One region of the Bacillus sp. TCT6 genome, then DNA from elsewhere that is predicted to be linked to it. Evidence: riboswitches for the same ligand, from Rfam matches in the RefSeq annotation. Region 1 holds a riboswitch; the other holds the start of a gene.

Region 1 (5,770 bases):
ATTTTTTCAAATGATATGGAACTGTCGTAATAACAACATTTCTTTTATAAAGTAAATACGCACGTATGAGTAAACTGGATTGATTATGAAGAATGTTATGCCAACCTTTTTTTGGAATGAACTGTGGTATAACGACCGTAACGCGGTAATTCGATTCACTTGCCTTATATTGCACTGTATCGATGAACTTCGTTAGCGGCTGGATAATACTTCTATAATGAGAATGTAATGTAACAAGCCTAACTTCAGGTTGCCACTTTTTCCATTTCTCTTCAAATTTCTTTTCCTCTTCCCTGTCAAAAGCAACATATACAGCAATAACTTGATCTGCCGAAAGAGCCTTAGCATAGTTCAATGAATTTTCTACTACGTGAGTCATACCAGCTACCGGAACGACGATTACATTTCCCTTAATCGGAACAAGTGGTTCACAAGTTTTTAAACTTAACTGATCACCTACCGCATCATAGTGCTTCTTAATTCTGTGGAATAAGAATATGATTGCAGGTAAGAAAATAAGTATCGACCAAACTTGTGCAAATTTAGTTAAAAAGAACATGCTCATTACGATAAAACTAATAACTGCACCAATTAAATTAACCGTTAATCTTAAAGCCCATCCTTCAGGTTTTTCCCGAAGCCATTTTAATACCATCCCTGTTTGAGAAAGTGTAAATGGAATAAATACACCTACTGCATATAGTGGAATTAAATGTTCTGTTTGTCCTTGGAAAGCTACAATTAAAATAATCGAAGCAACTCCAAGTATAATAATACCGTTTGAGTAACCTAAACGGTCTCCTCTAATCGTAAACATTCTCGGTATGAATTTATCTTTTGCAAGGTTAACCGCTAATAAAGGAAATGCAGAATAGCCTGTATTAGCAGCGAGAATTAATATTAAAGCTGTTGTACCTTGTATGAAATAGTACATGAAATTACGTCCAAATGTTTGTTCAGCAATTTGAGAAACAACTGTTACTTCTTTACTCGGAGTCACTCCGTAATAATAAGCTAAAAATACAATTCCTGAAAATAACACAGCAAGTAATGCACCCATTGCAAGCAATGTTTTTGCAGCATTGTTTGGCGCAGGATCTTTAAAGTTCGGAATTGCATTTGAAATTGCTTCAACACCTGTTAAAGCAGAACTACCTGATGCAAATGCTCTTAGTAATAAAAATAAACTAATTCCTGCAACTGGTGTTCCAATCGGCGCATGTAAAGTAGGTGAAACATGACCAGTTAAAATATTATATATGCCCACACCAATTAATATAAATAGTGCTAAAACGAATAAATAAACAGGATATGCTAGCACGGAAGCTGATTCCGTTACTCCTCTTAAATTTAATATCGTAATTAATATAACAAATATAACCGCAATAATTACGTTATGTGCATGTAAGCTAGGAAACGCAGAAGTAATTGCATCTGTACCCGCGGACACACTTACCGCAACAGTTAAAATATAGTCAACTAATAAAGATCCTCCAGCAATTAAGCCTGGATTCATCCCTAAATTTTCTTTTGATACAACATACGCTCCCCCGCCATGCGGATAAGCAAAAATAATTTGACGATAAGATAAAATAAGGGCTGTCAATAATACTAATACCCCAACAGCGATCGGAATGGAATACCAATAGGCGATCGCTCCAACACCTGCTAAAGCAATTAAAATTTGCTCTGGACCGTAAGCAACTGATGACAATGCGTCAGAAGATAAAATAGCTAAAGCTTTCGTTTTATTAAGCTTTTGTTCTCCAAGCTCCGTTGATTTTAACGGTCTTCCAATTAAAAATCTTTTAATAGATGAAACCAATGCTGTCCACTCTCCAATAATTTTGTACGAACTTTTCTGCTTGTTACAGCCAGTAAACTATTTCTTCAGAAAACAAAAAATGTCTACAAGCCATAGCGAAATAGACTTGTAGACATTATTTTTTTTGTCGCACAAGCTCCACCTTCCTTCTCAATATAACGCTTACGAGGTTAGCTGTCGGATTCGGGCCTATGAGTAGCCCTACCTTTTTCAAGGATTCACCCCATCGGATTATGTACTAATCCGTAAAAACGGGTCCCCCGTACCATGCGGTTTCAGCGATTTAGAAAATTGAAACTGTGGATTATAATACTCCTTTATTTTCAAAAAGTAAACAAAAATTTTTAATAAGAAAAAAATTAAAATGATTGCGCATAATCCGCTGAGAAATATACATAATGAATACTAAAAAATCCACAAAGGAGACCCATATGTCTAAAGAAAAGAAGCCTATTTTTTCCGATTCATATTTAGATGCAGTAGCAAATGAAATTAATCAGTTATATGGTAAACGTGAACAGGAAATAAATTTGACAGATAGAACGAAAAGAAATAAATGATTTGTCATACAAAAAAATAAAAAAGATAGCAATACACTTATATATTGCTATCTTTTTTATTTTTTCATACATCTAATTCTATTACAGATTTGTTAAAGGTCATCTCTTCATACACCTTTAAATTTTGATATATAGTTCCTAATAATGGTGCCGCTATAGAAAATTTCTCTGCTACATCCAGTAAATATCCTTGCAAGTGCTTCCCTTCAATAAATGAACCCTTTTCCATATCACGCTGCATCGATGACTTCATATCATACGAAATTTTATCAATCGTTTTCATATGTTCCTGGGCAATATTTTCCTTTACTGGAGCTCCTAATACTCTCATGATTTGTACAGATTCCTCAAACACATTACGGATAAAATCACGGCCGCCTTCACTTTCACGGATTGGTCCAATTGGTGCACGCATTAACGTTGTCACACCTGACATTACAGTAATAAATAAATATTTATGCCACATATCTTGCGTAATATTTTCACTTAAAACAAAACTAGACTTCGTACCTGCAAATGCTTTAGAAATATGCTTTACTCTCTCTGAATTTTGAGACTTAATTTCTCCAAACACAAGTCTGTTGGCAGCACTAGTTTGTACAATTTCTCCTTGATCGTTTAACGTCGTCTCGATAAAGCATAAACCGCCAATTACTTTTTCTTCGCCGAATTCTTTTTGTAGTAGTGATAAATGAGCGATACCATTTAACAATGGAATGATTACAGTATTTTCGCCAACAAACGGCTTCAAATCTTGAATAGCCTCGTTTAAGTGATACGCTTTTGTTGAAAATAAAATGACATCAAATGGAGAAGTTCTCTCTTCTTTCGTTATTAATTTCGGTTGGAAGGAAAAATCCCCGTTAACACTTCGGATTACAAGTCCTCTTTCCTCTAATTGTTTTTTCCGTTTACTACGAACAAGAAATGTAACATCTTCTCCCTTTTCGACTAATCTGCCACCAAAAAACCCTCCGACTCCACCAGCGCCTAATACTAAAATCCGCATACAGCATCCCCCTTTTCAAAATACAATTTTACAACTTTTAGTATACATAACATTATACATGTCCTCTGCTAAATAAGCTGAATTTTCACTCTCAATTGAGTATAAAACAGTGGTTATTTTCAAATAAATTTGGGCATGTTGTTTCTATAGCATATATGGAAAGGAAACAATGTAGATGGAGGCAATACAAACAATTGAGGAAAAAGGTGTAGCAACAGCTATATTCCAATTTATATTCCCGTTTTCGTTTAAAACTGGATATGAACAAAATATGTTCCCTTTCTTACAAAAAAACGATTTTCGTCCTTTTCGGCTCGATCATCTCGATGATGAAAATACATATTATGGGGAGTTTAAAGTTTCACATCAAAATATGGAAGCATACTATCTCTCATTTACAAATAAAATTCTCTTTCCTCACTCAGAGCATCAAAAGGGCTTGCAACGTTATTCAAAAGATCTTAACTTAACTGGACATTTAACAACAAACCTTATTTCAATTCCATTCAAGATACACTCTATTGATGTAACACTTTGTCCTTATGAACTTGGCTTCTTAACAATTCGAACAGAAGTAAACACTGCTCCAAACATGACTTTATCTGAAGCAATCGAATTCGCAGATCGCTTCCGTGTACTTGAAACTAAAACTGATACAAATGAGTCTATTTGTATTGAATGTAACGGAAAAAAGTATTCCCAAGTTGAAAAATTCATTTTTGGTTATTTATTTCATGGCGTAACTGATTTCTTTGAAAAGAAGAGATTAAGAAGTTCATACTTTCAAACCTTCCCTTTCTTTGAAGACCAGAGAATGTACGTCCAAACTTTATTGTCACTAAAAGAAGGTATGGAACTTAATGAAGTGGATGTTTATCGTACTTCCAGTCTTTCCGGATTAACAAGTGATGGTAAGCCATATGTGAGTGCAAGTAACCTTCCTTACATTCATAACTATTTAAAAAAACACGCTTACCAGAGATGGGCTCCAAATCGTTATTTCATTATGGAAGAACATATTTTTACATGTGTAACAAATGAAGGAGAACGCGAAATCGATAAACTTGCTAGTCAAATGTACGGAGAATTTTATTACGCTTTATTATTAAACCTATTCCATAAAATTGTTTTATTAAAAATGGCAAACGCCTATGCTGAGCTAAATATTGAACAAGATACTAATGAAATAGAGAAATTAATTTATTCGATTAATTCGTTCACTGCTAATTATTTTTCTTTAGAATTAGTATCTCAATCACAAAGTGAAGATATTTTCTTCCGCTTAAGAAAACTTTTTAATATTGAGGTTTTATACTCGAACGCGAAACAAAATCTTGATAGTTTGTTTAAATATCAAGAAAATGTCGCCTCAAAAAAAGATAGTCTCTTATTATTAATTTTAACGCTCTACTCTGTAGTAGGCCAAATGTTAGGGTTTACTATGATCGATCTTCTAAGAAACACCGATTCAAACAAAATATCGTCACCTCTTGAATTTTTCGCTCTATTAATTGCGATTAGCGGCATTGTCATTTCACTTATTTTAGGGGCTCAAGGGTTATACCAATGGGCTGTGCAGCACAAAAGAAGAAAAGCATGGGTAAAACAAACTGTACTGTCTGCTGTAAAAGAAAAAGAGGATAAAAATTAAAGAAGGTTATTTCCAAATATGTGGTATGCTGCAGTAAATGAAATTTTTATCAGCGATTTTTCAAATATATCGAATTACCGACAAATGACAGAACCGTATAACAAAAAAGGTACTCCAAAATAAAGCTTGGAGTACCTTTTTATTATACGAATTCAGCTTACTTCCCTGCTTCGATTTTCTCTAATGCAGCAGCTACTTGCTCTTCCGTTAATTCATGTTGTATTACGTAGCGGTTACGTGGACTTACACGACATTTATGAGAACATGCACGTAAATATTTCGCTTCGTTTTCTTCAGAACATAAAATTTTCTTATTACATTCTGGATTTGAACAGTTTACATAGCGCTCACATGGTTCACCTGTAAAGTGGTCTTTACCAACGATAACATGTTCTTTTTGATTTACTGGTACAGCGATACGCTCATCAAACACGTAACATTGTCCATCCCAAAGCTCACCTTGTACTTCTGGGTCTTTTCCGTACGTTACAATTCCGCCGTGAAGCTGACTTACATCTTCATAACCTTCACGAACTAACCAACCTGAGAATTTCTCACAACGAATTCCGCCTGTACAATAAGTTAAAATCTTTTTACCTTCAAGTGTTTCTTTGTTTTCTCTAATCCAATCTGGTAATTCACGGAATGATTCAATATCAGGTTTAATCGCACCTTTGAAGTGTCCTAAATCAAATTCATAATCATTTCGTGCATCAATGATAACT
Region 2 (5,770 bases), 1.0 Mb from region 1:
TCTTTCCCTTCTGTACTTCCTTGTACATGTTCGATACCCATTCCATTTAATGCCGGATTCCCGTTTAGTTCAGATGTCGTAATTGTTATAAATCCTAGTAGAAACACCATGAATAGTGATACGAAGAGAATACGACCTTGTTTTTTATTTCCTACCATTCGTCCGTACGTAAATGGAAGTGCTGTTGGCAATAACATCATAAGCATCATTTGCAAAATATTACTCATTTGTCCTGGGTTTTCAAAAGGATGCGTAGAGTTTGCTCCGAAAAATCCACCGCCGTTATTTCCAAGTTCCTTAATGGAAACGAATGATGCAACAGGCCCACGTAATATACTTTGTTTTGCCCCATCAATCGTTTGTGCTGTAACCGCTCCATCTAACGTTTGCGGTACACCAAGTGCGACAAAGACTAGCGCCGCAATAAATGCGATAGGAAGAAACACTCTCGTTAGTGCTCTCGTAAAATCAACGAAAAAGTTACCAAGTTCTTTTCCAGCGAGCCCTCTTATAAATGCCATAACGAGTGCTAATGTCGTTGCCGGTGCTGCAAACATTAAAAATGTAATTCCGATTAATTGTGATAAATAAGATAAACCATTTTCACCGCTATAATGCTGTAAGTTTGTATCAGCCATAAAACTAATTGCTGTATTAAAAGCGAGCGTAGGCTCCATTCCTTCAATATGTGCTGGATTTAGCGGCAACACACCTTGTAATCTGAAAATGAAATATACGACAACAATCATAAATCCATTGAGTAAAACTAATGATAATGCGTACTGTTTCCACGTTTGATTGTATTCTTTTACACCCGTAATTTTAAAAATAAGTTTTTCAAAAGGGCCGAATACTTTATCTAGCATTTTGCTACCTTGAAAAGCTTTTTCTAAATAAATCCCCATTGGCTTTGCTACTAAAATAAACAAGAGCATTGTAATAATGACTGCAACCCAAATCATAATGAATGATTCCCCCTAATTAAAACTTCTCTGGATTTAATAATGCATACACTAAATACACTGTAATTGCTGCGACTATAACCGATAAGACAATCATCATGATTGCTTTCCTTCTTTCACAACTTTATCTGACCAACTTGCAAGACTTGCCATCGATGCAACTAATAAAATAAAAATCCCGACCATTACAACATCTAACATAACTATCCCTCTCTTCATTTTGTTAAAATTTACCATTTAAATATTAAAAAAGAACACTGAGCTCTACTCAGTGTTCAAAAAATGAACAACAAAAAGTAAACCTCCTCTCTAAACGCTTACGAGGTTAGCTGTCGGATTCGGGCCTAAAGAGTAGCCCTACTTTCAAAACTGAAAGATTCACCCCAAGTGACGATGCACAAAATTGGTTCCCCCGCTCCATTTCTGGAACTCAGCGATTTTAGGTTTTTTTGGAAATTTTATGAATGATTTATGAGAGTAAATATACTCCTCTATATTTCACTTGTAAAGGGGTAAATTACTGAAAATAAGAAAATATCCATCTATTTAAACGCTTACATTGAGTATTATTAATATTCTTTCATCTATTTACTCGTCTTTTCTTTCATTTTCACAGAAATGATCTTTTCAATACGAAATAAAAAGAGCGAATGACATAAAGTGCATAGCTTGTTGCACTTAGCATTCGCTCTTTTTATTTCACTATTTATTCTCCTCGTAAAAAAGCACGTAAATTTCTCCCGCGAATATAAACCTGTGACAATTCTGCATGTAGCTGCTCATATTCGGTAATATCCACCTCTAAATACAAAGCATCTTTTGATGGTAATATAATATACGGCCCTGGAAAAAGGGGATCAATCTGAACCAATTCTTGAACTCGCTCTACCGATACTGCCCAACGATTTGCTATATCTCCAAGTAATAGTACCTTCATCATTTCTTCCCCCGCTCTATTCAAAAAATAAAAAAGAAATATTATCACAATTTGTAAACACGACAAACTTAGCTCCAATTGTTTCATAGAGCCTCGCTGGATATCGTTTATTCCTTGTAACAACAGTAATAGGTGCTTGAAAAGAAAAGCGAATGTGTTCTGTGAAAAAACTAACGATTGGAAGCTCATCCCCTAGTAAAATCACCTTCTTAATACACTCAAAAATACTAGTAAAGTCCTGCTCCTTACTGCAACTATAAGTCCAATCAAACCCACAATTCCTAACTTCAGCCGCTATCTCTTCATTTGCCGTAAAAATAATTAACTCATGTTGAAATGATACTAGATCTCTTAAACTATCTACCTTACTTTCTTCTCCCACACAAATAAGTGTTAGTTCCATGTACCTCATCCTCCTTAGTATAAAAGAAATCAAACATAGATTGATATTCCCCTATACTAATCAGATCGATGAAGTGATGTATCCATCATGGCACCGTCCTCTCTCAAGACGCTTACGAAGTTAGCTGTCGGATTCGGACTTTGAGAGTAGCCCTACTTTCAAAGTTGAAAGATTCACCCCTAGTGCAGACGCACAAATTGGTTCCTCCGCTCCATATAATTGGACTCAGCGTTTACAAAAAAATATATTCTGGCTGATATATTACTCCTGTATTTTGAAAAAGTAAACAGAAAAAAAGCCAGTTATAAAACTGGCTTTTCACTTATCTATACACGCGTTCTATTCACTTTATACGCAAAATGATTCGTCGGTCCATGACCACTACCAATATTCAATGGCTCTTCAATTGCTATACTAATAAATCGTTTTGCTTCTTGAACAGCATCTTCAATTGAGTATCCTTTCGCAAGTCCTGCTGTAACCGCTGAAGCAAATGTGCACCCACTTCCGTGCGTTTGCTTTGAAGGAATTCGCTCGCTTCTAAACTCAATAAATTCTTCTCCATCAAAGAGGAAATCAATTACTTCATTACCTTGATATTCTGCATGTCCGCCCTTCATAAGCACATATTTAGCACCTAATTTGTGCAATACTTTTGCAGCTTCCTTACTATCTTCAACATTATGAATCTCCATCCCAGTTAACACTTCTGCTTCTGGAACATTCGGTGTTATAACGGTTGCTACTGGTAATAAATATTCTTGTAATGCATGAACTGCTTCTTGCTGTAATAATGATGCACCGCCTTTTGCGATCATAACGGGATCTAGCACAATATTATTCCAGCCAAATTTTTTAATTTGTTCTGCAACAATTTGAATTATTTCACTACTAAATAACATTCCTAGTTTCACTGCATCTGGTGTTAAATCCGTACCAATTGAATTCAGCTGTTCTGTAATACCTTCTAAAGGAACAGGATATACCCCTTGAACGCCAAGCGTGTTTTGAGCAGTAATTGCCGTAATAGCCGTCATTCCGTATACACCAAGCTCTTGGAATGTTTTTAAATCTGCCTGAATTCCAGCACCACCGCCGCTATCAGACCCTGCAATTGTTAAAGCTTTATTCACTTTCATCCCACTCATCCTTTTCTATCCAAAATAGCGATGATAAATCGTTTTTGCTTCGCTTATATCTTTCGTTCCATGTACGAGCACACGGCCATCTTTAAAGGCGACTAACCTCTTGTCTTCAACAGAAAATGATAATAAATATGGATTTACATTTAAATCATTCACGCGACCTTCCAGCAACTCTTTATATTGTTCAAAATTTATTTCTTCTTTATGAGGTGGTCTAATTTGAACTGTATTTCGTCCGCATAAAACTGCTGTTTTTGATGTGTTCTCTTTATTTAAATATGGATACAATGCATTCTCTCCACATGAAGGACAATTATGCTGGCGAAGCTTTTGTACATTCATACATAAATACTCATTCTTCCACATATCAAACGATACAAGCCCATCTCGAAGTGATTCGTAATCTTCTACTAACAGTTTAAGAGCTTCTGTTACTTGATGAGAAACGACAAGAGATACAGCAGGTGATATAATACCCGCTGTATCACATGTTGCCCCGCCAAGCGGAATCGACTGTAATAAACATGATAAACATGGTGTTTTACTAGGAAGGATTGTGTAAGAAAGACCGTAACTACCTACACATGCACCGTAAATCCATGGAATAGAATATTTTTGTGCTATATCATTCACAATAAAGCGTGTTTCGAAATTATCAGTCGCATCAATAATTACATCAACGTTTGTAACAAGTTCTTCTAGCTCTTCAGCTGTTACATCTTGAACGAGAGCTTTTATTGTTACATCGCTATTAATCTCTTCTAAACGTTTTTTAGCCGCTATAGCTTTTGGGAGATTATTCTTTACGTCGCTCTCTGCATACAATTGTTGTCTTTGTAAATTACTCCAATCTACATAATCACGGTCAACAATTGTTATCTTGCCCACACCCGCTCTTACAAACATCTCTGCATTTACACTACCTAATGCACCTGCACCGATAATAAGTACATGCTTTTCTCTTATCTTTTGCTGCCCTTCTGCTCCAATTGGAGAAAATAGTTCTTGGCGAGAATATCGATTATTCAACTACGCTCATTCCTTCTAAAGGACTACTTGCAGTTGCACAGCGCTTACGTGCAATACGACCTGCTTCAAATCCTAAACGGCCTGCTTCAATACTTAGTTTCATTGCTTGTGCCATTTTAATAGGATCTTTTGCTCCTGATACAGCTGTATTTAATAACACACCATCTGCTCCTAATTCCATTGCAAATGCCGCATCAGCTGGGCTACCAATACCAGCATCAACGATAACTGGTACTGTCGCTTGTTCAATAATGAAGCCCAAATTTAATGGATTTACAATACCAAGTCCTGATCCGATTGGAGATGCTCCTGGCATAATCGCATGCACGCCAAGCTCTTGTAATTTACGTGCTAATACAACATCATCAGATGTGTACGGAAGTACGATAAATCCTTCTTCCAGTAACTTTTCAGATGCCTTTAACGTTTCTACCGGATCCGGTAATAACGTTCTATCATCACCAATAACTTCTACCTTTATCATGTCACAAAGCCCAGACGCTTTTGCTAATTTTGCAATGCGAACAGCCTCTTCAGCATTTTTTGCCCCTGCTGTATTTGGTAATAACGTATATTTTTTCACATCAAGTTTCTCTAATAAATTAGGTTGCTTTGCATCAAAGATATCCATACGACGTACTGCAAACGTTAAAATTTCAGCTTCAGAAACGTCAATTGCCTTTTGCTGTACGTCAAAATCAGGGAATTTACCTGTTCCTAATAAAAGTCTAGAATGAAATGAAAATGGTCCAATGTTCAACATAATCAACCGCCTCCTACGAAAGTTACAATCTCAATTTGGTCTCCATCAAAAACAGATGTATCTGTATGATCATCTTTTTGTAAAATATCTTTATTACGCTCTACTACAACAATTCTGTTATCTAGCTCTAAATGTGTAAGTAACTCAGCTACTGTTTTTACACTCGCTGGCACTTCAATTTGGTTACCATTAATTTTTAAATTCAAACTTCCATCCCCTTTCTAAACTCTTCTAGAAAGCAATGAATCTAGCAAATGATTCTCTTGCTTTCCTTCTATTAAATCAGCCATATATTGGCCAGAAATAGGACTTAATAAAATACCGTTTCGATAATGGCCCGTGCAAGCATATAAACCTTTTATTTCTTCATGCTCTCCCATATAAGGAGCTTCATGATTCGATTGTGGTCGTAATCCTGCCCACGTGCTTTCCCATTCTGCTTCTTTTAAAGCTGGCAATATTGTATAAGCACGCTCTAATATAGAAGTTATACTTTCTGGCTGCACAGTTTTATTGAACGTATGTGGCTTC

The links. Region 1 has a riboswitch for cyclic di-AMP ahead of AC0ONG_RS07765 (APC family permease). Riboswitches for the same ligand answer to the same signal wherever they lie in the genome.
Region 2: it holds a riboswitch for cyclic di-AMP, as region 1 does, so the genes downstream of both, AC0ONG_RS02385 (hypothetical protein) here and AC0ONG_RS07765 (APC family permease) in region 1, are expected to answer to the same signal.

The regions. Positions count from the first base shown of each region.
Region 1 covers NZ_JBVYHX010000001.1:1,515,513-1,521,282, reverse strand. The annotation lists gene AC0ONG_RS07765 (APC family permease) at 1-1,825, opposite strand, end outside; cyclic di-AMP (ydaO/yuaA leader) riboswitch at 1,970-2,116, opposite strand; gene AC0ONG_RS07760 (hypothetical protein) at 2,257-2,385, shown strand; gene panE (2-dehydropantoate 2-reductase) at 2,450-3,394, opposite strand; gene AC0ONG_RS07750 (hypothetical protein) at 3,570-5,045, shown strand; gene trhO (oxygen-dependent tRNA uridine(34) hydroxylase TrhO) at 5,203-5,770, opposite strand, start outside.
Region 2 covers NZ_JBVYHX010000001.1:491,637-497,406, reverse strand. The annotation lists gene kdpA (potassium-transporting ATPase subunit KdpA) at 1-962, opposite strand, end outside; gene kdpF (K(+)-transporting ATPase subunit F) at 982-1,059, opposite strand; gene AC0ONG_RS02395 (SipW-dependent-type signal peptide-containing protein) at 1,059-1,163, opposite strand; cyclic di-AMP (ydaO/yuaA leader) riboswitch at 1,263-1,408, opposite strand; gene AC0ONG_RS02390 (hypothetical protein) at 1,669-1,902, opposite strand; gene AC0ONG_RS02385 (hypothetical protein) at 1,916-2,302, opposite strand; cyclic di-AMP (ydaO/yuaA leader) riboswitch at 2,396-2,543, opposite strand; gene thiD (bifunctional hydroxymethylpyrimidine kinase/phosphomethylpyrimidine kinase) at 2,629-3,441, opposite strand; gene thiF (thiazole biosynthesis adenylyltransferase ThiF) at 3,457-4,476, opposite strand; gene thiG (thiazole synthase) at 4,469-5,239, opposite strand; gene thiS (sulfur carrier protein ThiS) at 5,242-5,445, opposite strand; gene thiO (glycine oxidase ThiO) at 5,461-5,770, opposite strand, start outside.